DNA from 3 places in the Pseudomonas tolaasii NCPPB 2192 genome. Region 1 is predicted to be linked to each of the others. Evidence: predicted binding sites of a transcription regulator. Region 1 holds the regulator's gene; each other region holds the start of a gene.
The links. Region 1 encodes sigma-54, which starts transcription at its own class of promoters, with help from an activator protein. Its sites were predicted from a motif close to ANTGGCATNNANNTTGCTNT; they were not measured.
Positions count from the first base shown of each region.

Region 2: the regulator sigma-54 is predicted to act here: its motif matches at 2,040-2,059, upstream of glnA (glutamate--ammonia ligase).
Region 3: the regulator sigma-54 is predicted to act here: its motif matches at 2,082-2,101, upstream of ATI14_RS29985 (circularly permuted type 2 ATP-grasp protein).

Region 1 covers NZ_PHHD01000001.1:2,536,021-2,539,298, forward strand. Annotated here, with positions in the region: gene ptsN (PTS IIA-like nitrogen regulatory protein PtsN) at 1-448, opposite strand, end outside; gene hpf (ribosome hibernation-promoting factor, HPF/YfiA family) at 459-764, opposite strand; gene ATI14_RS11735 (RNA polymerase factor sigma-54) at 840-2,333, opposite strand; gene lptB (LPS export ABC transporter ATP-binding protein) at 2,519-3,244, opposite strand; gene lptA (lipopolysaccharide transport periplasmic protein LptA) at 3,244-3,278, opposite strand, start outside.
Region 2 covers NZ_PHHD01000001.1:1,892,411-1,895,688, reverse strand. Annotated here, with positions in the region: gene typA (translational GTPase TypA) at 1-231, opposite strand, end outside; gene thiI (tRNA uracil 4-sulfurtransferase ThiI) at 371-1,825, opposite strand; gene glnA (glutamate--ammonia ligase) at 2,160-3,278, shown strand, end outside.
Region 3 covers NZ_PHHD01000001.1:6,555,829-6,559,106, forward strand. Annotated here, with positions in the region: gene ATI14_RS29980 (alpha-E domain-containing protein) at 1-622, opposite strand, end outside; gene ATI14_RS29985 (circularly permuted type 2 ATP-grasp protein) at 627-2,036, opposite strand; gene ATI14_RS29990 (ribonuclease E inhibitor RraB) at 2,464-2,805, opposite strand; gene ATI14_RS29995 (hypothetical protein) at 3,018-3,254, opposite strand.

The DNA.
Region 1 (3,278 bases):
CATCCAGGACTACCTGATAGAGCGCCTCGTTGCTTTTGGCGCTGCGCAGTTTGTCGCGTACTTCCTTGCGGTCGAGCATGCTGGCGATCTGCCGAAGCAGTTCCAGGTGTGCATCGGTGGCAGCTTGCGGGACCAGCAGAACAAAGAGCAGGTCGACCGGAGCACCGTCGATGGCGTCAAAATCGATAGGAGCGTCCAGGTGGAGCAGGGCGCTCACCGGGGATTCACAGCCTTGCAGGCGGCAGTGAGGAATGGCTATGCCGTTGCCAAAACCGGTAGAACCGAGTTTTTCACGGGCAATAAGCGCTTCGTACACAGCTTGCGTGTCCAGTTCGGGCACTTCACGGCCGATCAGGTTGGCAATTTGTTCGAGGGCGCGCTTTTTACTGCCGCCCGGCACGTTCACAAGGGAACGGCCGGGGGTCAGGATGGTTTCAAGTCGGATCATGGGGGGAGAGTTAACGACCTGTACCTTGCATCAGGTGCAGATTCTTTTCCTTATGCTTTATGAGTTGGCGGTCCAGCTTGTCGTAGAGCGAGTCAATCGCAGCGTACATGTCTTCATGCTCCGCATTGGCGACGAGCTTCGCATTCGGTACGTGCAGGGTGGCCTCGATTTTCTGCTTGAGCTTGTCGACCTCCATGATGACCTGCACGTTGGTGATCTTGTCAAAATGCCCCGCAAGCTTGTTCAGCTTGCTCTCGGTGTATTCACGCAGGGGCTTGGTTACTTCCAGTTGGTGTCCACTGATGTTGACTTGCATACAGCTTCTCCTTCGTTGCCAGTGCATAAAGCGGTGGGCAGAAATACCCACCACTGGAACGCTATGGCCCGCCCGTCACATCAAACGCTTGCGCTCGCTGGAAGGCGCGATCCCGAGGGACTCGCGGTACTTGGCGACGGTTCGACGGGCGACCTGAATGCCTTGTGCCTCCAGTAAACCAGCGATCTTACTGTCACTCAATGGCTTTTTCTGATTTTCCGCGGCAACCAGTTTTTTGATGATCGCGCGGATCGCCGTGGACGAGCATTCGCCGCCTTCGGAGGTGCTGACATGGCTGGAGAAAAAGTATTTCAACTCATAAATACCCCGTGGGGTATGCATGAATTTCTGGGTGGTGACCCGGGAAATCGTCGATTCGTGCATGCCAACGGCTTCGGCAATATCGTGCAAAACCAGCGGTTTCATCGCTTCGTCGCCATATTCCAGGAAGCCGCGCTGGTGCTCGACAATTTGGGTGGCGACTTTCATCAGGGTTTCGTTGCGGCTTTGCAGGCTCTTGATGAACCAGCGCGCTTCCTGCAACTGGTTGCGCATGAAGGTGTTGTCGGCGCTGGTGTCGGCACGGCGTACAAAACCTGCGTATTGCGGGTTGACGCGCAGGCGCGGCACCGACTCCTGATTCAGCTCCACGAGCCAGCGCTCGTTGTCCTTGCGGACGATCACGTCAGGAACGACGTATTCCGCCTCGCTGGATTCGATCTGCGAGCCCGGGCGCGGGTTGAGGCTCTGCACCAGCTCGATCACCTGGCGCAGGTCGTCTTCCTTGAGCTTCATGCGGCGCATCAACTGGCTGTAGTCGCGGCTGCCCAGCAGGTCGATGTAGTCGGTGACCAGGCGCTGGGCTTCGGCGAGCCAAGGGGTTTTGGCGGGCAACTGGCGCAATTGCAGCAACAGGCATTCGCTGAGGGTGCGGGCGCCTATGCCGGCAGGCTCGAATTGCTGGATGCGGTGCAGAACAGCTTCGATTTCGTCCAGCTCAATGTCCAGTTCCGGGTCGAACGCCTCAAGAATTTCTTCGAGCGTCTCGTCCAGGTAACCCTGATTGTTGATGCAGTCGATCAAGGTGACGGCAATCAGGCGGTCGGTGTCGGACATCGGCGCCAGGTTCAATTGCCACAGCAAATGACTCTGCAGGCTCTCGCCGGCGGACGTGCGGGTGGTGAAATCCCACTCATCGTCATCATTGCTTGGCAGGCTGCTGGCGCTGGTCTGGTAAACGTCTTCCCAGGCAGTATCGACCGGAAGCTCGTTGGGAATGCGTTCGTTCCATTCACCTTCCTCGAGGTTATCCACCGTTGGGGCGGTTTCCTGGTAGGAGGGTTCTTGCACGTCGGAGTTGGGTTTTTGCTCGATGTTATCGGCCAGCGGGTCTGCATTGTCGAAGTCGTCGCCTTCTTCCTGGCGTTCGAGCATCGGATTGGACTCCAGGGCCTCCTGGATTTCCTGTTGCAGGTCCAGGGTCGACAATTGGAGCAGGCGGATGGCCTGTTGCAGCTGCGGTGTCATCGTCAGCTGCTGGCCCATTCTCAGGACTAGCGATGGTTTCATGGCAGGGGCTTAACACCTTATTCGCCGGCGCAATGCGCCATCCACGACAGGGCGCGTGAGCGCCAAACATAAGCAAATTATATGCCTGATATCGGGGGCTTTGCCTAGAGCGCGGTAACAATAAAAAAGTAGAGGTTTTTATTGACTCGCGCGCGCTTTGGCGGCCTGCCGTGACACCGTGCTGCTTACAGGCGGAACTCGTGGCCCAGGTACACTTCCTTGACCAGTTCATTGGCCAGGATGGTGGCTGAGTCGCCTTCGGCGATCAGTTGACCGTCGTTGACGATATAGGCGGTTTCACAGATATCCAGGGTCTCGCGGACGTTGTGGTCCGTGATCAGCACGCCGATGCCCTTGGCCTTGAGGTGGTGGATGATCTGCTTGATATCGCCCACCGAGATCGGGTCGACGCCGGCAAAGGGTTCATCCAGCAGGATGAACTTGGGCGCGGTGGCCAGTGCACGGGCGATTTCCACACGGCGGCGCTCACCCCCCGACAAGCTCATGCCGAGGTTGTCGCGGATGTGGTTGATGTGGAATTCCTGCAGCAGGCTTTCCAGCTCCTTGCGACGGCCGTCACGGTCGAGTTCCTTGCGGGTTTCAAGGATCGCCATGATGTTGTCGGACACCGACAGTTTGCGGAAGATCGACGCTTCCTGTGGGAGATAGCCGATACCGGCGCGGGCGCGGCCGTGCATGGGTTGGTGGCTGACGTCCAGGTCGTCGATCAGGACGCGGCCCTGATCGGCCTGAACCAGCCCGACGATCATGTAGAAGCACGTGGTCTTGCCGGCGCCGTTAGGGCCGAGCAGGCCGACGATCTGGCCGCTGTCGATCGACAGGCTGACGTCGCGCACGACCTGACGGCTTTTATAGGCCTTGGCCAGATGCTGGGCTTTCAGGGTTGCCATTAATTCGTCTTCTTCGCTGCGGGTTTAGGCGCAG
Region 2 (3,278 bases), 640 kb from region 1:
GCCCGGGGTGTCCACGATGTTGATGTGGTAGCCGTTCCAGTTGATGGCGGTGTTTTTGGCCAGGATGGTAATGCCGCGCTCTTTTTCCTGGTCGTTGGAGTCCATCACGCGCTCGTCGTTGAGCTCGTTGCGCTCCAGGGTGCCGGATTGACGCAGGAGTTTGTCTACCAGGGTGGTTTTACCATGGTCAACGTGAGCAATGATGGCGATGTTACGTAGATTTTCGATCACTTGTGTATCTCGATCAGAGGATTCGGTGTGCTGACAGGTCGTGGCAGCGATTAACAGTAGAGTCAGGCCTTGCCGTTACAGCTTGACGGCAGAGTCGGGGGGCCGGTGACGCAGGCCACAGGCAAACAGCCCCGGGCTCTTAGCTCGGTCGATAAACGCGCACATTGGCATGCCCCTCACTGAGCAAATGGTGGGCATGCAGGCGACTCATCACGCCTTTGTCGCAATACAGCAGGTACTGACGGCTGTTATCCAGTTCCTTGAAACGCGCGTTCAGTGCGTAGAACGGCAGCGTTTGCACGTCGATGCCAGGAATCTCCAGCGGCTCATCCTCGGCGGCATCCGGGTGACGGATGTCGACGACGATCTGGCCGGCCAGGGCTTCGCTGACTTCTTCGATTTTCACGTCCTGGCCCAATTCGTCGATCACGCGGTCGATTGGCACCATTTTGGCGTTCTCGAGCGCACGCTCCAGAACCGCCATGTCGAATTCTTTCTCTTCATGCTCCACGCGGTGACGCTTGGCGTGGGTCTTGGGATTCACCGAGATGACCCCGCAGTACTCAGGCATGTGCTTGGCAAAGTCGGCGGTGCCGATTTCTTCTGCCAGGTCGATGATGTCCTGCTTGTGGCTGGCGATCAGCGGGCGCAGCACCAGCTTCTCGGTCACGCAGTCGATCAGCGACAGGTTCGGCAGGGTCTGGCTGGACACCTGGGAAATCGCTTCACCGGTCACCAGCGCATCGATGTGCAACTGGTCGGCGATCCGGGACGCGGCGCGCAACATCATACGCTTCAATACCACGCCCATATGACTGTTATCGACTTTGCCGAGAATTTCGCCGAGCACTTCTTCAAACGGTACGCTGACAAATAGCACGCGTTGGGAGCTGCCGTATTTCTTCCAGATGAAGTGCGCAACTTCCATCACGCCCAATTCGTGTGCACGTCCGCCCAGGTTAAAGAAGCAGAAGTGGCTCATCAGGCCGCGGCGCATGATCTGGTAGGCCGCAACGGTGGAATCGAAACCGCCGGACATCAATACCAGGGTCTGTTCCAGTGCACCCAACGGGTAGCCGCCGATGCTGTTGTGCTGGCTGTGGATCACAAACAACCGTTGGTCGCGAATTTCGATCCGAACTTCAATTTCCGGCGTTTTCAACGAAATTCCGGCGGCGCCGCACTCGCGACGCAGCTTGCTGCCGACGTATTTTTCGACATCCATGGAGCTGAACGGGTGCTTGCCGGCGCGCTTGCAGCGCACCGAAAAAATCTTGCCGGTGAGCGAATCACCGTAGTGCTGCTTGCACTTCTCGGTGATGTCGTCGAAGTCGCCCAGCGGGTACTCATCCACCTGCAGGAAATGCGCGATGCCCGGCATGCAGCTCAGGCGCTCGGTCATGTCCTTCAAGGCTTTGGCGTCGGTAATACGGGTTTCCAGCTCGAGGTTGTCCCACACGCCGTTCACCACCACAGCCGGGTCCAGGTCACGGAGCACGGCACGGATGTTCTTGGCCAATTGACGGATGAAACGCGTCCGTACCGGTCGGCTTTTGATGGTGATCTCGGGGAAGACTTTTACGATTAATTTCATGGAAACAGCGCGCGCCGGGCCTGCTGAAAAAGGGGGGCGCGGATTATAGCGGAAATCGCTCAAGGTTTAACCAGTTAATATGCACCAAGCTTTCGACGCACCAAAACGGGTCATTTGCGCAAATAAACGCTACATTGCAGTGCGCTTTTTATTCCGCTTCAGCGGATTGCACCTTTATAGGGGCCATTTTGAGGCAAAAAGGCCATGTTGGCGCACTGGCATGCAATTTGCTCTCTTGTGAGGCAGGTTGCCTTGGTCGAGTATTCGCGCCGGCATCACCCACATTCTAAGGGCTAACTCCACTACCCCAGCCCGAAGCCACCCGGAGGACACCATGTCGAAGTCGGTTCAACTCATCAAAGATCATGACGTTAAATGGATTGATCTGCGCTTCACGGACACTAAAGGTACTCAGCACCACGTGACCATGCCGGCTCGCGACGCGCTGGAAGACGACTTCTTCGAAGTCGGCAAGATGTTCGACGGTTCCTCCATCTCTGGCTGGAAAGGCATCGAAGCCTCCGACATGATCCTGCTGCCGGACGACGACTCTGCCGTTCTGGACCCGTTCACCGAAGAGCCGACCCTGATTCTGGTCTGCGACATCATCGAACCTTCGACCATGCAAGGCTACGATCGCGACCCGCGCGCCATCGCCCACCGTGCCGAGGAATACCTGAAGACCACCGGTATCGGTGACACCGTTTTCTGCGGTCCTGAGCCTGAGTTCTTCATCTTCGACGAAGTGAAGTTCAAGTCCGACATCTCCGGCTCGATGTTCAAGATCTTCTCCGAGCAAGGCTCATGGATGTCCGACCAAGACATCGAAGGCGGCAACAAAGGCCACCGTCCAGGCGTCAAAGGCGGCTACTTCCCAGTACCTCCGTTCGACCACGACCACGAAATCCGTACCTCCATGTGCAACGCGCTGGAAGAAATGGGCCAGGTCGTTGAAGTTCACCACCACGAAGTGGCAACTGCTGGCCAGAACGAAATCGGCGTCAAGTTCAACACCCTGGTGAAGAAAGCTGACGAAGTTCAAACCCTGAAATACGTTGTCCACAACGTTGCTGACGCCTACGGCCGCACCGCGACCTTCATGCCGAAGCCACTGTACGGCGATAACGGTTCGGGTATGCACGTTCACATGTCCATCGCCAAAGATGGCAAGAACACCTTCGCCGGCGAAGGTTATGCCGGCCTGTCGGAAACTGCCCTGTTCTTCATCGGCGGTATCATCAAGCACGGTAAGGCCCTGAACGGCTTCACCAACCCGGCAACCAACTCCTACAAGCGTCTGGTACCAGGCTTCGAAGCACCGGTCATGCTGGCCTACTCGGCTCGTAACCGTTCCGCTTCGATCCGCATTCCTTACGTCAACAGCCCACGCGGCCGTCGTATCGAAGCACGTTTCCCGGACCCGGCTGCCAACCCATACCTGGCTTTCGCAGCA
Region 3 (3,278 bases), 4.0 Mb from region 1:
GCAAGGCACTCCATTGATAGTAGGCGTGGGCCGTGCCGTCGGTGACCGCAAACGCGCGGTCGCCGGCCATTTCGTAGCGCGCATCCAGCAAGCGCAGGGTGTTGTCGGCACGCTCGATAAAGGTGCCCAGGCGAATAAAGCGAAACGCATCGTTACGCATGATGGTGCCGTAGGTGGCACCCCGAAACAGGTGCGAGCGCTCCTTGACCCACTCACAGAAGCGGCTCATGCCATAGCGGCTGAGCCCTTGACGGGCGATATCGCGAATATCCAGCCAGGTAGCGTTGATGTTTTCCCACATATCGGCGGTAATTCGCCCACGCACGGCATGGGCGCTGGCTCGCGCGGCGCCGAGGCAACTGTAGATGCTCGCCGGGTTGGCGGCGTCCAGTGCGAAAAAGTGCAACAGGCGTTCGGCGTCCAACTCGCCATGGCGCGCGTGATAATCCTCCAGCGTGCCGGTGATCAGCAGCGGCATGGCCAATTCGTGCAGGCCGTCGCCGCGCCCGTCCTGGGGCATCAGCGACAGCGAGTAGCTGACATCGAGCATGCGCGCGAGGTTTTCCGCGCGCTCCAGATAGCGCGACATCCAATACAAATCCGAGGCAGTTCTACTCAGCATGGCATCAGTCCTCAACCACCCAGGTGTCTTTGGTGCCGCCGCCCTGGGACGAGTTCACCACCAACGAACCTTCACGCAGGGCTACACGGGTCAAGCCACCGGGTACCACGCGGGTTTCCTTGCCGGACAACACGAAGGGGCGCAGGTCGATGTGGCGCGGCGCTATGCCGTTTTCGACAAAGGTCGGGCAGGTGGATAAGCACAGGGTCGGCTGGGCGATATAGGCGTGGGGCTTGGCTTTGATGCGCTCACGGAAGGCTTCGATTTGCGCCTTCGTGGACGCAGGCCCCACGAGCATCCCGTAACCGCCGGAGCCTTGGGTTTCTTTCACGACCAGCTCTGGAAGGTTGGCCAGCACGTGGGACAGTTCATCGGGCTTACGGCATTGAAACGTAGGAACGTTCTTCAGAATCGGCTCTTCATCCAGGTAAAAACGGATCATCTCGGTGACGAAGGGGTACACCGACTTGTCATCCGCCACCCCGGTGCCGATGGCATTGGCCAGCACGACATTGCCCGAGCGGTAAGCCGCGAGCAGGCCGGGCACGCCGAGCATGGACTCCGGCTTGAACGCCAGCGGGTCGAGGAAGGCGTCGTCGAGGCGGCGGTAGATCACATCCACTGCCTTGGGGCCGTCGGTGGTGCGCATGAACACGCGGTCGTCACGTACGAACAGGTCAGCACCTTCTACCAGCTCCACGCCCATTTCCCGCGCGAGAAAGGCGTGCTCGAAGAACGCACTGTTAAAGCGCCCCGGGGTCAGCACCACCACGCTGGGGTTATCCAGCGGACTAGAACTTTTCAGGGTGTCGAGCAACAGGTTGGGGTAGTGGTCGATGGGCGCGATGCGCTGGGCGGCGAACAGTTCGGGGAACAGGCGCATCATCATCTTGCGGTCTTCGAGCATGTAGCTGACGCCGCTGGGCGTACGCAAGTTGTCTTCAAGCACGTAGTACGTGCCGTCACCATCGCGTACGAGATCGACGCCCGAGATGTGGGAATACAAATCACGGTGCAGGTCCAGCCCCTGCATCGCCAACTGGTACTGATCGTTGGCCAGCACCTGTTCAGCGGGAATGATTCCGGCCTTGATGATGCGTTGCTCGTGGTACAGGTCGGCGAGAAACAGGTTCAGCGCCTTGACCCGCTGGATGCAGCCGCGCTCGACGATCTGCCACTCGCTCGCCGGAATGCTGCGCGGGATCGTGTCGAAAGGAATCAGGCGTTCGGTGCCCTGCTCGTCGCCATACAGGGTGAAGGTGATACCGGCGCGATGAAACAGCAAATCGGCTTCGCGCCGGCGCTGTGCCAGCAGTTCGGCGGGGGTGTGCGCCAGCCAGCGGGCGAACTCGCGGTAATGGGGGCGAACCTGCCCTGCCCCGTCGTACATTTCGTCGTAATAAGTGCGGGTCATGCCGTACTCCTTGTCACCCGGGCGCATAAGCAATCGCAAAAAACGATCGCAAGGCCCGTGCCATCGGCATAAACACTTAAGAATCAGTGAGTTGAATAACCACGAACATTTGCTCGCACCGTCCTGGTGCGCAGAATGCGCGCCGTCCCGTCCCGCGCTTCATCACAATGCGGGTTTTGACTATCGACAGCATAGTCAGAGTTGATTTCACTGCCGGGCCGCGCCTGCGGATAATCGCAACCATCTGCTGAACAGGACTCGTCCTACAACTTCAGCGCTCCGCTCTTCCCTTTAGGCCACCCTCTTTGGGTGGCTTTTTTTTGGTGCAGAAAAAAGTGCTGCAAGTTCCGAATACTTTTCCCACAGCACAAACAAAATCGGCCGACCCCAAGGTCAGCCGATTCGCTGCGTAACTCATGACTTCACGCTACATGGGTAACCCACGCACCTCCTGCTTGACGCCCCACCCTTCGATGATCCCGCCCAGCGGCTCGACCACCGCCCCAAAGTCTTGCTCGAAATCTCCTATGCCGTCGTAGGTGGCAGACATGATTTTGCTCAATTCCAGATACCAGGCGCCATCATCCCGCGCGCTGACCTGGGCATTCAGGGACTCCCCACGAAACCGGCCCGCAGCCCTGCGCGCACGTTCCTCATCCGGGAAAATGGCGTAAAACTCGATGGGGTGGAAACGCGAGAAATCGAAGCCGCCTTCTTTCATGCGGCGCAGAACGTTGGTGCTGATGTCTTCTTGATAGGCTGTGCTCATGAAAAGTGCTCCTCAAATTGATGGATAGACTTTCCGTGCATCCCGAAGCCCACGCCCTGCTGGCGTGGGGCTACGGCAACAACATCACCGAGGGAGAACAAGCATGTAGCTGACAAGACCAGACCTTAGCGATTCATTCGCTGATCTCACTTGCAGAGTAGCGCGAAGCTATCACCTCCACCAGAGGGGTTTGAATGGCAGTCAGGGATTGTTCAGGCGGCGGGAGAGATGTCGAGGATTTGAATGCTGTTCTGGTCTTTGAGGATCTTGACCGTAGGTTCGGGCTTGCGGCCTTCCAGGTCATTGAGGTCAAGCTCGGCCGCAACGGGCACCAGCTTGTTGCGAATCATGTGCGCAGCGTCTTCGAGGCTGGGCTTTTGTTCGCAGGTGAACTGCTCCACGGACTTGACGCCGTGATCATCAACGAAGGTAATTTGCCACGTTTGCATCGGTGCCTCCTCGATAAAGCCCGT